One region of the Nostoc sp. DSM 114167 genome, then DNA from elsewhere that is predicted to be linked to it. Evidence: riboswitches for the same ligand, from Rfam matches in the RefSeq annotation. Region 1 holds a riboswitch; each other region holds the start of a gene.
What was found. A riboswitch is a leader RNA that binds a small molecule or an ion and turns the genes downstream of it on or off. The one in region 1 is predicted to bind cobalamin.
Positions count from the first base shown of each region.

Region 2: it holds a riboswitch for cobalamin, as region 1 does, so the genes downstream of both, NSTC731_RS31885 (DUF1636 domain-containing protein) here and NSTC731_RS25830 (hypothetical protein) in region 1, are expected to answer to the same signal.
Region 3: it holds a riboswitch for cobalamin, as region 1 does, so the genes downstream of both, NSTC731_RS31220 (energy-coupling factor ABC transporter permease) here and NSTC731_RS25830 (hypothetical protein) in region 1, are expected to answer to the same signal.

Region 1 covers NZ_CP195116.1:6,063,968-6,069,844, reverse strand. The annotation lists gene ssuD (FMNH2-dependent alkanesulfonate monooxygenase) at 1-714, shown strand, start outside; gene NSTC731_RS25835 (LLM class flavin-dependent oxidoreductase) at 904-2,271, shown strand; adenosylcobalamin-variant (AdoCbl-variant) riboswitch at 2,613-2,696, shown strand; gene NSTC731_RS25830 (hypothetical protein) at 2,758-3,189, shown strand; gene NSTC731_RS25825 (hypothetical protein) at 3,195-4,280, shown strand; gene NSTC731_RS25820 (precorrin-8X methylmutase) at 4,329-4,955, shown strand; gene NSTC731_RS25815 (precorrin-2 C(20)-methyltransferase) at 4,958-5,662, shown strand; gene NSTC731_RS25810 (ArsR/SmtB family transcription factor) at 5,744-5,877, shown strand, end outside.
Region 2 covers NZ_CP195116.1:7,580,411-7,586,287, reverse strand. The annotation lists gene NSTC731_RS31900 (NADH:flavin oxidoreductase/NADH oxidase) at 1-71, opposite strand, end outside; gene NSTC731_RS31895 (hypothetical protein) at 143-655, opposite strand; gene NSTC731_RS31890 (alpha-keto acid decarboxylase family protein) at 1,069-2,745, shown strand; cobalamin riboswitch at 3,228-3,399, shown strand; gene NSTC731_RS31885 (DUF1636 domain-containing protein) at 3,422-3,838, shown strand; gene NSTC731_RS31880 (cobalt-precorrin-6A reductase) at 3,841-4,578, shown strand; gene NSTC731_RS31875 (PEP-CTERM sorting domain-containing protein) at 4,667-5,269, shown strand.
Region 3 covers NZ_CP195116.1:7,442,948-7,448,824, reverse strand. The annotation lists gene NSTC731_RS31250 (hypothetical protein) at 37-243, opposite strand; partial or broken gene NSTC731_RS31245 (chlorophyll a/b-binding protein) at 314-526, shown strand; gene NSTC731_RS31240 (hypothetical protein) at 586-825, shown strand; gene NSTC731_RS31235 (energy-coupling factor ABC transporter ATP-binding protein) at 1,004-1,834, opposite strand; gene cbiQ (cobalt ECF transporter T component CbiQ) at 1,809-2,621, opposite strand; gene NSTC731_RS31225 (energy-coupling factor ABC transporter substrate-binding protein) at 2,618-2,920, opposite strand; gene NSTC731_RS31220 (energy-coupling factor ABC transporter permease) at 2,907-3,683, opposite strand; cobalamin riboswitch at 3,710-3,849, opposite strand; partial or broken gene NSTC731_RS31215 (hypothetical protein) at 4,114-4,206, shown strand; tRNA gene NSTC731_RS31210 (tRNA-Met) at 4,572-4,645, opposite strand; gene NSTC731_RS31205 (peptidoglycan DD-metalloendopeptidase family protein) at 4,811-5,877, opposite strand, start outside.

The DNA.
Region 1 (5,877 bases):
GGTGAAGAAGTAACCTATAGTGGTCGCCATCTCAAAGTTCAAGGCGCAAAACTCCAATTTCCTCCCGTACAAAAGCCTTATCCCACCTTGTATTTTGGCGGTTCTTCAGATGCGGCGCTCCAAGTTGCAGCCAAACACATTGATGTGTATTTAACTTGGGGTGAACCACCAGAGCAAGTTGCCGAAAAGATTGCAAAAGTACGCCGATTAGCAGCAGAACAAGGTAGAACGGTACGTTTTGGGATTCGGATGCACGTCATAGTCCGCGAAACTACGCAAAAAGCTTGGGATGCAGCTAATGAACTGATTCAGTATGTCGATGATGAAACCATAGCAGCTGCACATCAGCGGTTTTCTGAATCGGAATCAGAAGGACAACGCCGGATGGCTCAACTGCATAAAGGCGAACGCCAAAACCTAGAAATTAGCCCCAACTTATGGGCAGGTGTTGGCTTAGTACGTGGCGGCGCTGGGACTGCCTTAGTCGGAGATCCAGACACAGTTGCAGCGCGGATGCTGGAATATGCCGATTTAGGAATTGATACCTTCGTTTTCTCAGGTTATCCCCATCTCGAAGAAGCCTATCGAGTCGCAGAATTACTGTTTCCTCGCTTACCAGTGCAAACACCAGGCATCGCATTACCGCAGCAGGTTGCAAGTACATTCAGTGAATTTGTTACCAAAACAGATTTACTCAAACCCCAGCCAGTGTAAGCAATTCAAAATCCAAAAACTAACGTGATTTAACTCATAACACCTTAGTACAACATTGCATAAATTCGGCAAAACTCTGCATTCCTCTGCGCTACGCCAGTTGCTACAACGCGGGGAACCCGCGCAACGCACTGGCTTAACTTTGCGTGCCTATGCGTTTAAAAACACTACGATTTTACAGACAAAAGTATGAGTACGAAAAAACCTCAACTTAGACTAGGCGCATTCTTGCCCAGTACTGGTCATCACGTAGCGTCATGGCGACACCCCGAAGCGCAAGCTAATGCTGGTTTGAACTTTCAGCATTATAAAAGGCTGGCACAGACGGCAGAACGCGGCAAATTTGACATGATTTTCTTTGCAGACGGTGTGGCTGTGCGCGATCGCAATCAAAGCGCCGACCTTTTGAGCCGAAATGGCAAACTCGTCCACTTTGAGCCTCTCACCCTGTTGTCGGCTTTGTCTGTGGTGACGGAAAACATCGGTTTGACGGCGACAGTATCGACTACATACAACGAGCCTTATCACCTCGCCCGCAAATTTGCATCATTAGATTATCTTAGCGGTGGCCGTGCAGGTTGGAATCTTGTAACTTCTGCTACCGAAGCTGAAGCGTTGAACTTCAATCGGGAAAAGCACATGGAACATACCCTACGTTATCAGCGTGCGAAAGAGTTTGTGGATGTAGTCACCAAGCTCTGGGATAGTTGGGAGGATGACGCCTTCTTACATGATAAAGAATCGGGTATTTACTTCGATCCCAATAAACTGCACGTTCCCAACCACAAAGGCGAGCATTTTTCAGTGCGTGGGCCGCTAAATGTGGCGCGTCCTATCCAGGGTTATCCGGTGATTATTCAAGCTGGGTCTTCCGAGGATGGTAAGAATCTGGCTGCACAAACGGCGGAGGTAATTTTCACTGCCCAGCAGACCTTGGCAGAAGCTCAGGCTTTTTATCAAGATGTGAAGGGGAGACTGGCTGAATACGGGCGCTCACCTGAGCATCTTAAGATTATGCCAGGTGTATTCCCAGTTATCGGCAAAACTGAGCAAGAAGCTAAAGACAAATTCGATCGAATTCAGGAGTTGATCGATCCGGTGGTCGGCTTAAATTTGCTTGGCTCAATGATCGGTGGATTTGACCTATCCGGCTATCCATTGGACGGGCCGTTGCCAGAGCTACCAGAGACTAACGGGGGTAAAAGCCGTCAGCAACTTCTGATTGACCTAGCTAAGAGAGAAAATTTCACGATTCGACAACTGTATTTGTCGATAGCTGGAGCGCGTGGGCATCGTCAGATTCTAGGCACACCAGAACAAATTGCCGATCAGCTAGAAGATTGGTTTGTCAATGGCGGGGCAGATGGCTTTAATATTATGCCGCCCTGGTTGCCGGGAGGATTGGATGAGTTTGTAGACTTGGTAATTCCTGAATTGCAACGTCGGGGTCTGTTCCGTACAGAGTATGAAGCACGAACCCTGCGCGAAAATCTTGGTTTACCTCGTCCAGTAAATCAGTTTAGCAAAGTTGCTACTCGTGAAGCGGCGATCGCCTAACTTTTTCTAAAGCAAGTTTTTCAGCAAAAAGGCTCAAGCATTCCCAATACAGTTAGGATAAGCATTTTGAACTCAGAATTAGCTTTGGGGAAAAGGGAAATGGGTTTGCGGTTAAAGGTTTTTTATTCCCCTTTCCCCTTTCCCCTTTAACCGAACCGTATTGCAAGCATTCCTGCCTGAGCCATGACTAAATTCAATTTATAGATTAGCTTCAAGAACTATATCTTGCGATCGGTAGTGGATAAGCTCAGTTAAAATTTATCGCCATAGTAATGTAAAATGATTATCTGGATGATGTCTGGTTGATATCTATAACCTCAACAAAGTCTAAATTACTAAAGCTGAGAGTTGGGAAACTCCGGTGAAATTCCGGGACTGTGCCGCAGCTGTGATGGGATGACCCAAGTCAGAATGCCAACTCTCAGGATGTCCTCAAGACACACTCACCGTCTACTCCCTGCGTTGCACGGGGAAGGAGTTCTAAAATTGGTTTCTGGATTTGCCACTTGTCCCGGCTTGTTTTATGCTACTCCTGCCGCAGATGGGATATTATCTCGCGTTAGAATACCAGGTGGAATTATTACTAGTCAGCAGTGCCGTGCGATCGCAGATATAGCAGAACAGCACGGTGGCGGCTATATAGATGTGACTAATCGAGCTAACCTGCAAGTTCGTGAAATCCGCACCGGGATAAATGCTGAGGTTCTGAAATACCTCCAAAATATGGGATTGGGTTCTGACAATACTGTTGTAGACCAAATCCGCAATATTATGACCAGTCCAACTGCTGGTATCGACCCGCTAGAATTAATCGATACTCGCCCTTTTGTTCAAGGTTGGGATGATTATATTGCAGCACATCCGGCGCTTTCGGGACTGTCGGCCAATTCAGCGTTTGCTTTGATGGTGGTGGGATAATTCAGGTGGGCGATCGCTTGAATGATATCGCTTTTGCAGCTGTCTTACTTAACGATAATGTTTACTTTCGGCTCTCTCTCAGTGTTGGTGAGAAGGGTCAACCCCCCAGCGATACAGGAATTTTACTACCACCAGAAAAATGTTTGCCCGTCTTAGCAGCTTTGGCAGATGTCTATCTAGCTTATAGTCATCATACTACGAGTAAGCGCCGGCCACGTTTGAGAGAGTTATTGAATACTTTGGGTTGTGAAAATTATCTCCAAGAAGTTGAACAGCATTTACCTTTTTCTCTTTTGTACACTGAAATCAGAAAAGACCTAACCCCCCAACCCCCTTCCCTTGTAGGGAAGGGGGAGAAATATCAGCATATTGGCATTCATCCCCAACGTCAGCAAGGCTTATTTTACATTGGTGTCGTCTTGCCCCTTGGTCGATTGGAAAGTAGACAGATGCGGGGTTTAGCAGATTTAGCGGCAAAATACGGTAGTGGAACTCTTAGGCTAACCCCTTGGCAAAATTTGCTCCTTACAGATATTCCTCAGCAATGGGTTGCTGATGTCCAAAGTGAAATTGCTTTATTAGAATTAGATTCCTCTGCAAACAACATCAAGGGTGGATTAGTTGCCTGTTCGGGAAAAAAAGGTTGCGCTGCTTCTGCCACTGACACTAAAAGTCATGCGTTGGCATTGGCAGAGTATCTTAAAACTCGCGTTACTCTCGATTACCCAGTTAATATCCACTTCACTGGCTGCGAAAAATCTTGTGCCCAGCACAGCAAAAGTGATATTACTCTCCTCGGCGTCACCATTGAGGCTGAAAATAGAACTGTGGAAGGCTATCACGTTTATGTTGGTGACAGCAATCAGAAATTCGGACGCGAACTATATCAATATGTAACTTTTGCCGAACTACCTGCATTAATAGGGCGGATGCTATATGTATATAAAATTCAACGCTTAAATTCTAATGAGTCCTTTGGAGAATTTGCTAATCGATTTGCACTGGAACAATTACAGCAATTATTTAATATAATCCCTCAATCAATTGCGAACAAAAAGATTCCCAACTTTTTAGAGAAGTCGGCAATCTAAGCCTTTTGATTTTTATATATTAATCCCAAATTTAAAATCCCAAATTGAATGCCCGACTATATCCGAGATGCCAACGAAATTTACCGTAATTCTTTTGCAATCATCCGGTCAGAAGCGAACTTAGATGTGTTGCCATCCGATGTAGCAAAAGTTGCTGTACGTCTAATTCATGCCTGTGGGATGACGGATATTGTCACTGAGTTGGGATATTCACCAACAGCAGTACAATCCGCAAGAGCAGCACTGGCAAATGGAGCGCCAATACTGTGCGATTGCCGCATGGTTGCCGATGGCGTTACCAGACGGCGGTTGTCTGCAAACAATCAAGTTATCTGTACCCTTAACGAACCAGAAGTACCAGAACTTGCCCAGCGTATGGGTACTACAAGGTCGGCGGCAGCTCTTGAATTATGGCGATCGCACCTGGAAGGCTCAGTAATTGCAATTGGGAATGCGCCCACAGCACTATTCCGACTGTTAGAAATCCTTGATGAAGGAGCGCCCAAACCTGCAATTATCTTAGGCTTTCCAGTGGGGTTTGTCGGTGCAGCAGAATCAAAAGCCGCACTGGCAGCAGATAGCAGAAATGTACCATTTTTAACCTTACACGGTCGGCGCGGTGGAAGTGCGATCGCGGCAGCAGCAGTTAACGCCCTGGCAACGGAGGAAGAATGAATATGCAACCCAAAGGTCGTCTCTATGGAATTGGTGTCGGCCCAGGCGATCCCGAACTACTGACTCTGAAAGCACTGCGGTTATTACGTGCGGCTCCTGTGGTAGCTTATCAATCAGCCACAGATAAAGAAAGTATTGCTAGAGCGATCGTGGCGCAGTATCTTCCTGGCAATCAAATCGAAGTACTATTTCACCTCCCCCGCGCTTTGGAACCAGAAAAGGCCCAGTCTATTTATGACCAGGAAATTCAACCAATCGCTGACCATTTAGCAGCAGGTCGAGATGTTGTAGTATTATGCGAGGGCGATCCATTTTTCTATGGTTCGTTCATGTACGTGTTCACGCGGTTATGCGACCAGTACGAAACAGAAGTTGTCCCCGGAGTTTCCTCGCTGATGGCTTGTCCGGTAGCCTTGGGTGTACCTTTCACATACTATACTGATATTCTCACAGTCTTACCCGCCCCGTTGCCAGCAGAAGAACTGACTACACATCTGCTGATGACCGACGCCGCCGCAATTATGAAACTAGGTCGTCACTTTACCAAAGTACGAGATATCTTGCATAAATTAGGCCTAGCATCACGGGCAAGATATATTGAGCGGGCATCAACATCACAGCAACGCATCATCCCCCTAGATGAAGTCGATCCAGCCGAGGTACCCTATTTCTCAATGATTGTGATTCCCACCAAGAATCGACTATAGACTGACCTTTTCTTTTTAGTTAAGGTATTATTTAACCGATGATTGAGACTTTACCATAAAGAAATACTTCAAGAAAAGTTGATGGCTTTTAATAGCACCTTCACTCCTGATACGATCGCTGCTGGCTTTCATGCCCTGTCTGACCCTCTACGGATTCAGGTATTAGAACTGCTGCGCTCTCAAGAACTATGCGTCTGTGACCTATGCGACCACCT
Region 2 (5,877 bases), 1.5 Mb from region 1:
CCATAAGACTGTAGAGATTCTAATCCCTTAGAAGTTACGGATGATAAATTTGTTAAATTCTCTGTAGACATCTATTTGTTAATTCCTCTAGACTTTGAGCTAACAATTAATTCTTGGCGTATATTGCCAAAAGCAATTTATTTTAAGCACTAGTTGGCTCTGCATAACCTTGAATATTTTCCGGATCAAAAGAGCGTAAGATACCCGTAGCACGTCGGGTTAGCTCCTCTGTTCCTTTAACCACTATTAAATACTTGCCTGCATTTAAACGATTGCGATATGGCAAAGCATCACCACTACCTACGGTAAGACCAACTCCACCACCTACTAGATAAGCCCCTAAAACACCAGAAGCTGCTCCTAAAATTCCGCCAATAATATGGCTGCCAATATCACCGAGCGCAAAGATTTCAATACCAGTTAGATAATTAAAGGCATAACCAGCAATAAACCCAAAAGGTACTAACCAGTATAATAATCGCTTTGCTCCTTTACGAGCTTGTTGATTCGGATCAATCAGGTTGTAATCATCAGCACTTTTATAACCATTGCCCAAGATATCTACTTGGTTTGGAGATAAACCATCATTTGTTAAGGCAGAATAAGCTGCTTCTGCTTTTGATTTGTTTGGTAAAACTGCAATGAGGTAATTCATAGAACAAAATCCCACTAGATTATTTTCAAAAATTTTATCAACACTAGGCTATTTTCTAAGTACTCGTTATTTCGGCTAATTTAGTATTATTTTTTCATCGAGCTAAATAGAAAAATCAATTTTATATTTGAAAAATGAACAAACTAAATTGTACATATTAACTAGGACACCAAACCCTAGTCTTGAAAACATCTTTCTCAAGAACCACTTACAAGAAATACTTTTAATTCTTTAGAAATAACTATTTATCTTGATTTTTAACCTTCCGGTAGAAGTTCTTCTTAGATAAACGTCTATGATTATGCTCAGTTTTTAAGCTGAACGGCAAAAGTCACAATCCTATTCTTACTTCAGAGATACGCATCTAAGTTAAAGTTTTCATACTCTAAAGGGGTAAAATTTGGGCTTGGACAATGGCAAAGTTTACTGTTAGCGACTATTTATTGCTTCGTCTGGAGCAAATCGGCATCAAGCATATCTTTGGCGTTGCTGGAGACTATAATATGGAATTTCTCGACTATATTGTTAACCACGATGGCATCGAGTTAATTCCTACTTGCAACGAACTTAACGCATCTTATGCTGCCGATGGTTATGGTCGGATTAATGGTGTTGCGGCATTAGTAACTACCTTTGGTGTTGGTGAACTCAGTGCTATTAATGGTGTCGCTGGCGCTTATGCTGAACACGTTCCGGTTGTAGCGATTACTGGTGCTCCTGCAACTAAAATTCAAGCTCTTGGTTCACTTGTCCATCATACGTTTGGTACTGGTGATTTTTCAATCTTTGCCCGAATGTATCAACAGGTAACGGTGGCTCAAGCATATTTAACAAAGGAAAATGCAACAACGGAAATTGACAGAGTTTTAGGTATCTGTTTGCTGAAGAAATTACCTGTTTATATTTCCATACCTATGGATGTTGCTCTCACAGAGGTTTCTGCACCATCTGATTTGTTTATACCCCCTGTATTTCAGAGTGATGGCGCTACAATAGCAGAAATAGTTGATGTCTGTGTAAATATACTGGAAAAAGCTTCCCAACCTGTGATTATTGCTGATATTGGTGTAGCTCGTTATCACTTGCATGAACAATTGCGAGAACTGCTAACAGCTACCGGATACCCTTATGCCACGATGAACATGGGCAAAGGATTGCTAGAAGAAAGCCACCCCCAATTCATCGGCATATATAATGGTGCTGCCAGTGAGGAATCTGTTAGAAAACGTATTGAGCAAGCAGATTGTGTTTTAACTATCGGTGCTTTGATGACTGATTTCAACACAGGCAAGTTTTCTGCCAAACTCGATCCCAGCCAAACTATTGAAGTGCATGGGGAGTATGTAAAAGTTAAACATGCTTTATACAACAATGTCGCTATGGCAGATGTGCTTTCTGCTTTAAGCCAACGGTTGCAGCACCGCGATCCTCAAACGCTTTACTTCAAATCAGCAACAGAGAATTTAGATCCTGGTTTTATAGAGCCTATCGTTGGCGACTCTTCGGCACCGATTTCGCAGCAACATTTTTGGTATAGATTTGCTCATTTTCTCCAAGAAGATGACATTATTGTTGCCGAGACTGGAACTTGTTTGTTTGGCGCTTCTACCGTTCCTTTACCAAAAGGAGCTACTTTCGTTGGGCAAGTACTTTGGGGATCGATTGGTTACTCTGTTGGTTCATTACTTGGTTGTGCGTTGGCGAAGCCCACCGCAGGTATCGCTGCATCACAACGTCGCTCCATCCTACTAGTTGGTGACGGGTCTTTCCAAATGACTGCACAAGAACTTTCAACCATCTTACGCTATAATCTAAAACCGATTATTTTTTTACTCAACAATGATGGATATACTATAGAGCGTGATATTCACGGTGAACGTATGCCCTATAACGACATTCAACCTTGGAATTATCATCAGCTTCCTGAAGTTTTCGCTGGCAATGCCTGGGCAATTAAAGTTAGTACCGAATCCCAGTTAGACAAAGCATTACAAACAGCTCAACAAAACCATGACCAACTTGCTTTTATTGAAGTTGTCATGGATAAAATGGACAGCCCAGAGGTTCTGTTGAAAATGTTACAGCAATAAAGCAACATACTGGCTCATCAACTTACATCTAGTTCTCTACCTTGGCTTGATTTATTAGGTACAGAATACGGCGATGCTTTGTGTTGTTCCCTCAAAATTGTAGATGTCCACCCCTTAAGTTCTAACTGATACAGTTAAAGTAACGTGAGTTCGACAAGCCCTTTTTTGACCTCTCCCCCAACCCCTCTCCGACACGGAGAGGGGAGCCAAAACCCTAATCTTTCGTTGCTCCTCCCTTTGCCTGTGGGAGAGGGAGGTTGTCCGGGAGAAGTTCATCGAACTCCTAAGAAACAAGGCAGGAGGCAGGAGGCAGAAGTTAGAGGGGAAGAGGATTTGACTTGTTTCTTTCGCCCTTCCCGCAGGTGCGCCTCCGTTGGAGACTCACGTTAAAGTAGTAAAGATGCACAGTATTTTATCTGGTCGTCCAGTTTGAGCGTGAGCGCAAAGTTTGCTGTTTCGTATTCTCCGATAACCCTAGTGTATGATCGATAAGGTTATTCGGTTCTGGTGGGAGTCAGCTACCAGAGGTAACGGGGAAAGTTCGGTGCAAATCCGGCACTGTCCCGCAACTGTGAACTAATTTGAGATTCAGGAACTAAATCGAAAATCTCAAATTGAGTGAGTCAGGATGCCCGCCGAAATAGATTTATTAGTTTCACATATCTGCGAGGTACAGATGACTACGACTGTAAATATTTCCCCAACCAGTCCAATGGAAGTTGCTGAACATACTTTATTTGTTTGCAAAACCTGTGCCAGTGTTTGGCAAAATGGAAAACGCTTAGGTGAAAGTGGTGGTGAAAAACTTTTACACCAACTTCAGCAGCTGGCACAAGATTGGGAGTTACGAGATCGATTCCCGATTCAGGAAGTTGAATGCATGAGTGCTTGTAATCGTTCTTGTGTAGTTGCCTTTAGTGCCAAAGGCAAATTAACATATTTATTTGGTGATTTAGCCGTTGATGGGAGTGCGTCTGCGGTATTGGAATGTGCTAGTCAATACTATGCTAAAGCAGATGGTTTGCTGCCTTGGTCAGAACGTCCAGAAGCGATGAAAAAGGGGATTTTAGCAAAAATTCCACCTTTATCTTAATGATGCGCGTTTTGATTCTGGGTGGGACAGGTGATGCAGCAGAATTAGCTGCCAAAGTTACGACTATCCAAGGGTTAGAAGTAATCACCTCTCTAGCTGGCCGCACCCGCGAACCGTCAGTACCGCTAGGCGATTTACGGGTTGGAGGCTTCGGCGGTGTGGCTGGATTGGCTAGCTATCTGCGAGTCATGCAAATCGACTTATTAATTGATGCAACCCATCCTTTTGCTAGTCAGATTTCCTGCAATGCGGCAGATGCAGCAACGGAAGTTGGAGTTCCCCGTTTGATGTTAATCCGTCCGCCTTGGGAAAAAGAAAGTGGCGATCGCTGGATTGAAGTTGACAGCGTTGCAGCCGCAGCAACCGCGCTGCAAAATCAGTCAGAGCGAGTGTTTTTGACAGTTGGTAAACAGGAACTCGCCGCTTTTGCTCATTTGGAGAAAATTTGGTTTTTGATGCGGATGATTGACCCTCCTAGCGATGATGCTTTAGTACCGCCGGGGATCGTATTGTGCGATCGCGGGCCTTTTACCCTCAATAATGAAAGACAAATCCTGATTCAGAATAACATTGATACCATCGTCAGCAAAAATAGCGGTGGCGATGCGACAAAGCCCAAGATTATTGCCGCGCGAGAACTGGGCGTGAAGGTTGTGATGGTAAATCGTCCACCTGTACCGCCAGGGGAACAGGTTAGTAATGTTGATGCTGCTTTGGCGTGGTTATGCAATCGCTGTTAGTAAATAGCCAAGATTGATAATACTATCTTTCCTTCCGTATAATACACGGGAGCCTTCTACAAGATCCGCGATCGCAGTAACGACTTCCATGAAAAATCTAGCTTTATCTGCCATAACCCTCGTCACCACATCTGGATTAGTTTTCGGGACAATGCCATCTGCTTCTGCTTTAAGTTGGAGTTGGAATTATTCTGGTACTGGCATAGAGGCGAATGGTACTTTCACTACTAATGACACCCCTAATGATTTGGGTTTTTACTTAATTACTGGAATTACTGGTACGCGAAATGGTGAAACAATTACTGGTTTGCAACCCGCTGGGACTCCGATCCCAGGAAACGAACCTTTTAATGTTGATAATTTAATTAGTCTTAATACTCAGCAGTTAACAGGTGATGGTTTTGGGTATTCCACTTCGGGAGGAAACTATTCTAGTCCATTTTTTGCAAGTTTTTTGCCGACACCAGGTTATTTAGAGGTATTTTCTGCGCCGCCAATCATACCAGGTTTTGAAAATTTAGGATTAGAAGATAGTGAGTTACCTATTAGTTTTTCTGCAACTATAGTCACTGTTCCTGAACCTACTTCTATCCTGAGCTTACTCATTCTTGGTACTCTTGGCACATTTTCAGTACTCAAAGGCCACAATCTATCCAAATTTACTCAGAAGAAACTCGAAAAAGTTTCCTAAAACCATCAATAACAATTCAAAATTGTACCCTTATAGGGATCTTGCTACGCGTTTATGTGGCGGCCAAGATGCCATTGGTGTCAACTTAAGTTAAAAAGCCTTTTCAAATCTCGTTTCCAGCCTAGAGGCTGGAAATGTTGCTCTTGGCGGCTCTGCCGCCAGCAAGGGAGGCGGAGCCTCCTTGACGGCATTCCCAGTCGGAGACTGGGAACGAGACAATATCTAAAAGCTGGTTATAGGCTGACTTTCACGTTAAGTTGACACCAATGGCAAGATGCTCACCCCACAATATTGGATAATTTATTTCTTGGAGTTCCCTTAACAATGCAAGCCACCGCATTAACAATGCAAGCCACCGCATTAACAATGCAAGCCGACGCATTAACAATGCAAGCCGATGCATTAACAAGGCCGCCGATGCATTAACAATGCAAGCCGATGCATTAACAATGCAGCCGCCGCATTAGCATTGTAGGGTATGGTCAAATTTAATTCGCGATTATTTAATGAAATACTGTACTAAGTGTTGACGTTCGGTCTTAGACTCTTAAATTTACTAGAAAACTTGCGATTTTTCTATGGTTCATTGAAACATACAGATTAAAGTA
Region 3 (5,877 bases), 1.4 Mb from region 1:
GTTCTTTGCAGCCAGATTATTTAAGGGTCTAGTTTTTTAGTAGACCATGTATTTTGTATAAACTTCAATCCGGTAGGGGGGCATAAAATTTGTAGTGCGATCGCCTACGGCGGACGCTTGCGCCATCAAAGTAATGGCAGCAACACGAAAAAATGATGCTTGCACACAAGCAATAATTGCTTTCTTTTCACAGATACGGTATCTACGATCTGATTTAGTACGGTTTACCGCACTTACTTGCATTGTCAAGCATTTGCAAAAAATATTCACATATAGTTATATTTAGTTACATAAACCAGCAAAGGAAAAAAACATGACTAGCAAAGGCTTCACCATCAACGAACTCGGTTAACTCAACAACTTTGCAGTTGAACCAAAAGTTTATGTAGACCAAACTCCAAGAGTTGGCTTTACCGAGTATGCTGAAAAACTCAATGGTCGTCTGGCAATGATTGGCTTCGTCTCACTTATCGCTGTGGAAGTAATCACCGGACACGGCCTGATTGGATGGCTGACAAGCTTGTAAATAATTTCGACTATTCAAAAATTACATTCAATCAACCCATAGAAAATTAAAGGAGAGTTATGAGAACTGATTTTGATTTCCCTAAACAAGATTTGATTGGCCCCGTTGTTTTCCGACCTGATTTCACCAACTTTGAGAAAATCAATCTTAACCAAGCTTGGTCATTGTTTTTCACCGCAGGTCAAGATGACAAAGCACTTGGACAAGAAATTGAATTAGGCAAGTTTTTTACTAACCTTTTAATTGCTGTAGGAGTAACAGGAATCCTTTGGGGAACTTTCTTCAGCAATTTGGGATAAGCAATTGTATAAGCGTGTTCAATCGAATAAATTCGCTTGAAGTTTTGGTAAACAAAACCAAGACTTCTTTTAAATATATAGTGATGTCTGAGTTTGAGGCTTGTTTCTGCTTCAAAAAGATTTAAGTCCTGATAGAAGCATTGTCTTTCATTATTGAAATTCTCTAACTGTAAAATTATTAAAAATTGCGAAATAATTCTACTATTCGTTGTTGCACTCGTTCTCTAACTACTCCTGACTCAGCAGATAACCCATTAAATAACATCTCATATATCAATGGTATGCCCAACTCTAACTCTTCTAAAAGTGTACGCTGGCTAAATATATCTTGGGGTTTGCCTTCTAAAATCAGTCGCCCTTTATCCATAACAAAAATCCAATCCGCCCACCGATAGACTAAATCTAAATCATGAGTTGCCATTATTAAAGTAGTGCCATCTTGATGAATTTTTTTCAGAGTTGCTATCAAATTACGAGTATGTTTGACATCTAAATAGGCAGTAGGCTCATCCAGCACTAATAGTTCTGGTTGTAGTACCATCACATCTGCAATAGAAACTCGCTTTTTTTGTCCCAAACTCAGATGATGTACTGGTCTTTGGGCTAAAGTAGTTAGTCCAAATTCAACTAATGTTTGCTCTACTCGCTGTTGAATTTCCGATACTGGTAAACCCAAATTACACAAACCGTAAGATATATCTTCTTCAACAGTAGAAGCTACTAATTGTTGTTCTGGATCTTGAAATACTAACCCGACATTTTGCCTTAATTTAGCCAGATAATTCCGATTATAACTTAACGGTTCACCACGCCACCGAACAATTCCAGAATCAGGTTTATATAGACCATTAGCTAGTAAAAATAATGTTGTTTTACCACAACCATTCTGACCAATTAACGCACATCTTTTACCTAATGGAATGTTCAATGTTACACCATTCAAAGCTGATTGTTGTGCGCCAGGATAAGTATAATATACCTGCTCAAATTGAAGTAAATATTCCTGCATTCCGCCAAAAGTCCAATCCTATTAATACTACACAGCCGAAAATCGCTTCGATAATATACCGTAATTGAGGACGATAGCGACTCTGATGCCAAACTCGAAATTCACCAACAAAACCTCGTGCTTCCAGTCCCAGAGAGAACTGACTATATCGTTCTAAGGTTCGCTGTAATAGTTGTCCGATTAGTAGTGCTAAACTTTTCATTCCACTACGCCAAGTTCGGTAGCCACCACGGGAATTTTGTGCTGTCCATAATTCATTGGCTGTGTTCAGCAGGATGAAAATAAACCGATACATTAGCAATAATAAATCGGTTAACAGCACTGGGAATCGTAAGTAACGCAGAGTTTGTAATATCTCTATGAAAGGGACGGTCAACATGAGAAAATATAAGCAAGAAACAGAGGCTAATGCTCTGGTTAAAAGTCCCAATGCTTGGATACTGCCACTATGGCTGATATAAATATAGAAGTGTCCGAGAGTCAGTCCATACCACGAATCTAATTTGACGCTTTGTAAATCAGGAATGGCAACTCCATTTACCATCAGGGCTGGTAAACTCGTCAAACAAAAAACTATGGTGAACGTTAACAACCGAAAATAAACTCCAGCCGGAATTCTTGCATAAATTACTGTCCAAATACTCATCCAAACTATGATTAAAATTTGTACTAGCGGATGGCTGGCAAGGGAAATAGCAAGAGTAGTAAATGCAAAAATTAGTTTATGTTCTGGTGGCAATCTCCGGAGTCTATTGGTATAAGCTAAAGTGTCTATTTGCAGGCTCATTCTTCACGTTTTTGTTGTTGGGAACGTCCTTTATACAACCCAATTGCATAACCGACTACTCCAGCACCTAAAGCTGCTTGTGAAGCAAATAATAAACTTTCTATTTCCCCACTAGCTGGTTCAAAAAATGATTTAAACCAGGGTTTATATCCAGGTTGGATTTCAGTAATTGCTTTTTCGGCTTTGTCATCGGAACCTGTAAATTCGCCACCACGGACAAATATTAACGGTGCAACTGCTAAAGCTAATACAGCTACTACCAACAGCCAGTTACTCAACCCTTTTTTAGACTGATTCATTTCTTTGGGGTTCCCGTTTGATTAATTTCAGCAATTCCAACTCTTGAGGATTATAAGATTGCAGCCAGTTCCACACCAATACAGTTAGCAACCCTTCACTAATTGCTAAAGGGACTTGAGTTATGGCAAAAATCCCGGCGAACTTGGTAAATGAAGCGAGAAACCCACCAATAGGTGCAGGAAAAGCTAAGGCGAGTTGGATAGAAGTGATAACGTAAGTGAGTAAATCTGCGATCGCAGCTGCTAGAAATATCGCAATTTTTTGTTTACCACCCAACTTGATTGTCAGATTATATATCCAGTAAGCGGCAAATGGCCCAGCGATCGCCATTGAAAAAGCATTTGCTCCCAGCGTCGTTAAGCCGCCATGCGCTAGTAACAAAGCTTGAAACAACAATACTAAACTACCCAAAACCGTCATAGTCAGGGGGCCAAACAGCACCGCACCTAACCCCGTCCCTGTAGGATGAGAACAGCTACCCGTGACGGAAGGGATTTTTAATGCTGACAGCACGAAAGTGAAAGCACCAGCCAGGCCTAGTAGCAGTTTTAGCTGTGGGTTAGCTTGGGTAATGCGAGTCAGACTACGCAATCCTAATAAAAAAAATGGTAATGCCACAATCCACCAAAAAATCGCCCACTGCACTGGTAAAAAACCTTCCATAATGTGCATAGCGTAGGCGGGCTTGGGTAAACCAACTACTAGATAAAAACTAATAACTCCCATCAGGCTTAGACTGACTAACGCCTGTTTTCTTTTCATAACCTGTACCTCGCAGATTTATGTAAACGAATTGATTCTAACCGGCGGGCATCCTGACTCACCTATTTTAGGTTCACAGTTGCGGGACAGTGCTGGATTTTCACCAGACTTTCCCCCTTGCGTCCGATGGCTGCTCCCCATCAGAACCGATTGGAGTAACTATATCACTATTACCAATTTTGAACAGCGATTTTTTCTTAATACAGCTGCCGCAATACGGTTCAGTTAAGGCTCAAACAGTTGTAAATTAGGTATTGCTTCCAAAAATGGAAATCAAGTACGGTGTATCTGAAAGAATTCTCATTAATGTATTACAAGATACAAAATACTGAGATATTCAAAGCAATAGAGATGGCTATTCCAGCAACTTCAATCGAAGAAGCGATGCCTTCGGCAAGCCGCTAAGAGCGTCTACGCTAAAACTAAGGTCGAAGAGGAACGTCATCGCTCGTTACCAGCACAACTGGTAGTTTGCTTGATAATAACAATGAGCCTGTGGTCGAGAGATGCAATGCGGGATGTACCTATTTTCAGGAGTGTCAGCTAAATGTAAAGATAAATATTTCTGATTAGTATTAATAATCAAACTATAGTAAATCTTAATCTTATATCATGTCCGGCTAATCACTTATGATTACCGGATCTGTGCAAAAATCCCAAAAGTCTCTTTCCCCCTGATCCCAGCAAGAACTGCCCTCTAAATGATAAGTCTTCAACCGGATATGATATTAAACGACCTTTCAGGGCTTCAATTCCAACTTTCATGACTATCACGCTGTTGAATGAGCATAGTCATTTGATAGTCAAAAGAGGCTTATATAGCAATTCAGCTCCCTAGTACTACAAATGCCTAGAAGCTGAAACACTTATATTATCTTACTTTTAAAATGGCTCAGGTCGGAGTTGAACCAACGACCCCAGGCTTATGAGTCCCGTGCTCTAACCAACTGAGCTACTGAGCCATGTTTTTCAAAATCATTAACTACTATAGCATATAAATTTGCTCAAGACTAGTCTGTTTTGCAATTTTGTTAGAACTTTCATTCTTATTGAGGTAATAAAAGTAGAAGAGGGAGGTAAACTCCCTCAACTAACAAAGCAATGATTTAGTTAAAGACAACTAAGAATTACAGGCGTTGTGGTAGAAAGGCTATTGGGTTAACAGCACCCTTGCCTGATGGATGAATTTCAAAGTGGCTGTGTGGGCCAGTGCTGTGACCAGTAGTACCCATTAAAGCAATTGTTTCTCCTTGATGTACCTGTTGACCCGGTTGCACCAGAATCTTGCTGTTATGAGCATAGCGAGTGCTGCTGCCATCAGGATGATGGATTTCGACGAGGTTGCCGTAGCCACCATTGTTCCAGCCGGCTTTTTCTATCGTACCGTCAGCTGAGGCAACAACTGGCGTGCCAGTGGAGTTAGCAATATCAATTCCCTTGTGGGGTCTTCCCCAACGCATACCAAAGCCAGAAGTGAGAGTACCCTTCGTTGGCCAGATATAAGCCAAAGTTGAACTAGATGGAGGAGGCGTAAGTTCGTCAATGGGTCTGGGAAGATATTGATCCACTGCTGCCAAAGGCGGTAATACCTGTGGAGAAACTGTGGTTCCTCGCATCTTTCCTAAAGAGTCAGAGGCATTTACTTTTCCAGGAGGCGTTGCCACCCTTGTCGCAGATTGAGTCCGAGAGGGAGTCCACTGGCTAGCAGAACCTAGATTAGGCAAGAATTCTGGGTTTACTGCTTCGGTAGGGCGTACAGTAGTACGCAATTGGGGCTTAGGCTGAACGCTATAGTTAGCCCGAATCGGTGTCGGAACTGGAATTGGTATTGCTACACTATTTGGTCTAGATGCAGAGTTAGGTACACTGAAATTATTGGGCGTAGAAATAGGAGTGAGTATAGCAGCATTATTTGCTTCGATCGCTGCTGCTGGCACAACTAAATTACCAGACTGTTGAGCGCGATATTTCTGCTGTAATCTCTGGATTTCCGCTTGTAAGCCCCGCAAACGGTCATTATTGTTATTGTTTACCCTTGCTACCCTATTTACTGGTGTCTTCGGCTGTTGCATTTCGGCAAAAGCTTGTGGCACTGGAATATCACCACCGACGCCATTAGACTTAGCTGTCGGGGGGGCCGTTTCTAAGTCGGTTGCACTATTTGCCTGAATCTGTACAGTTACCGGTGCAGGGA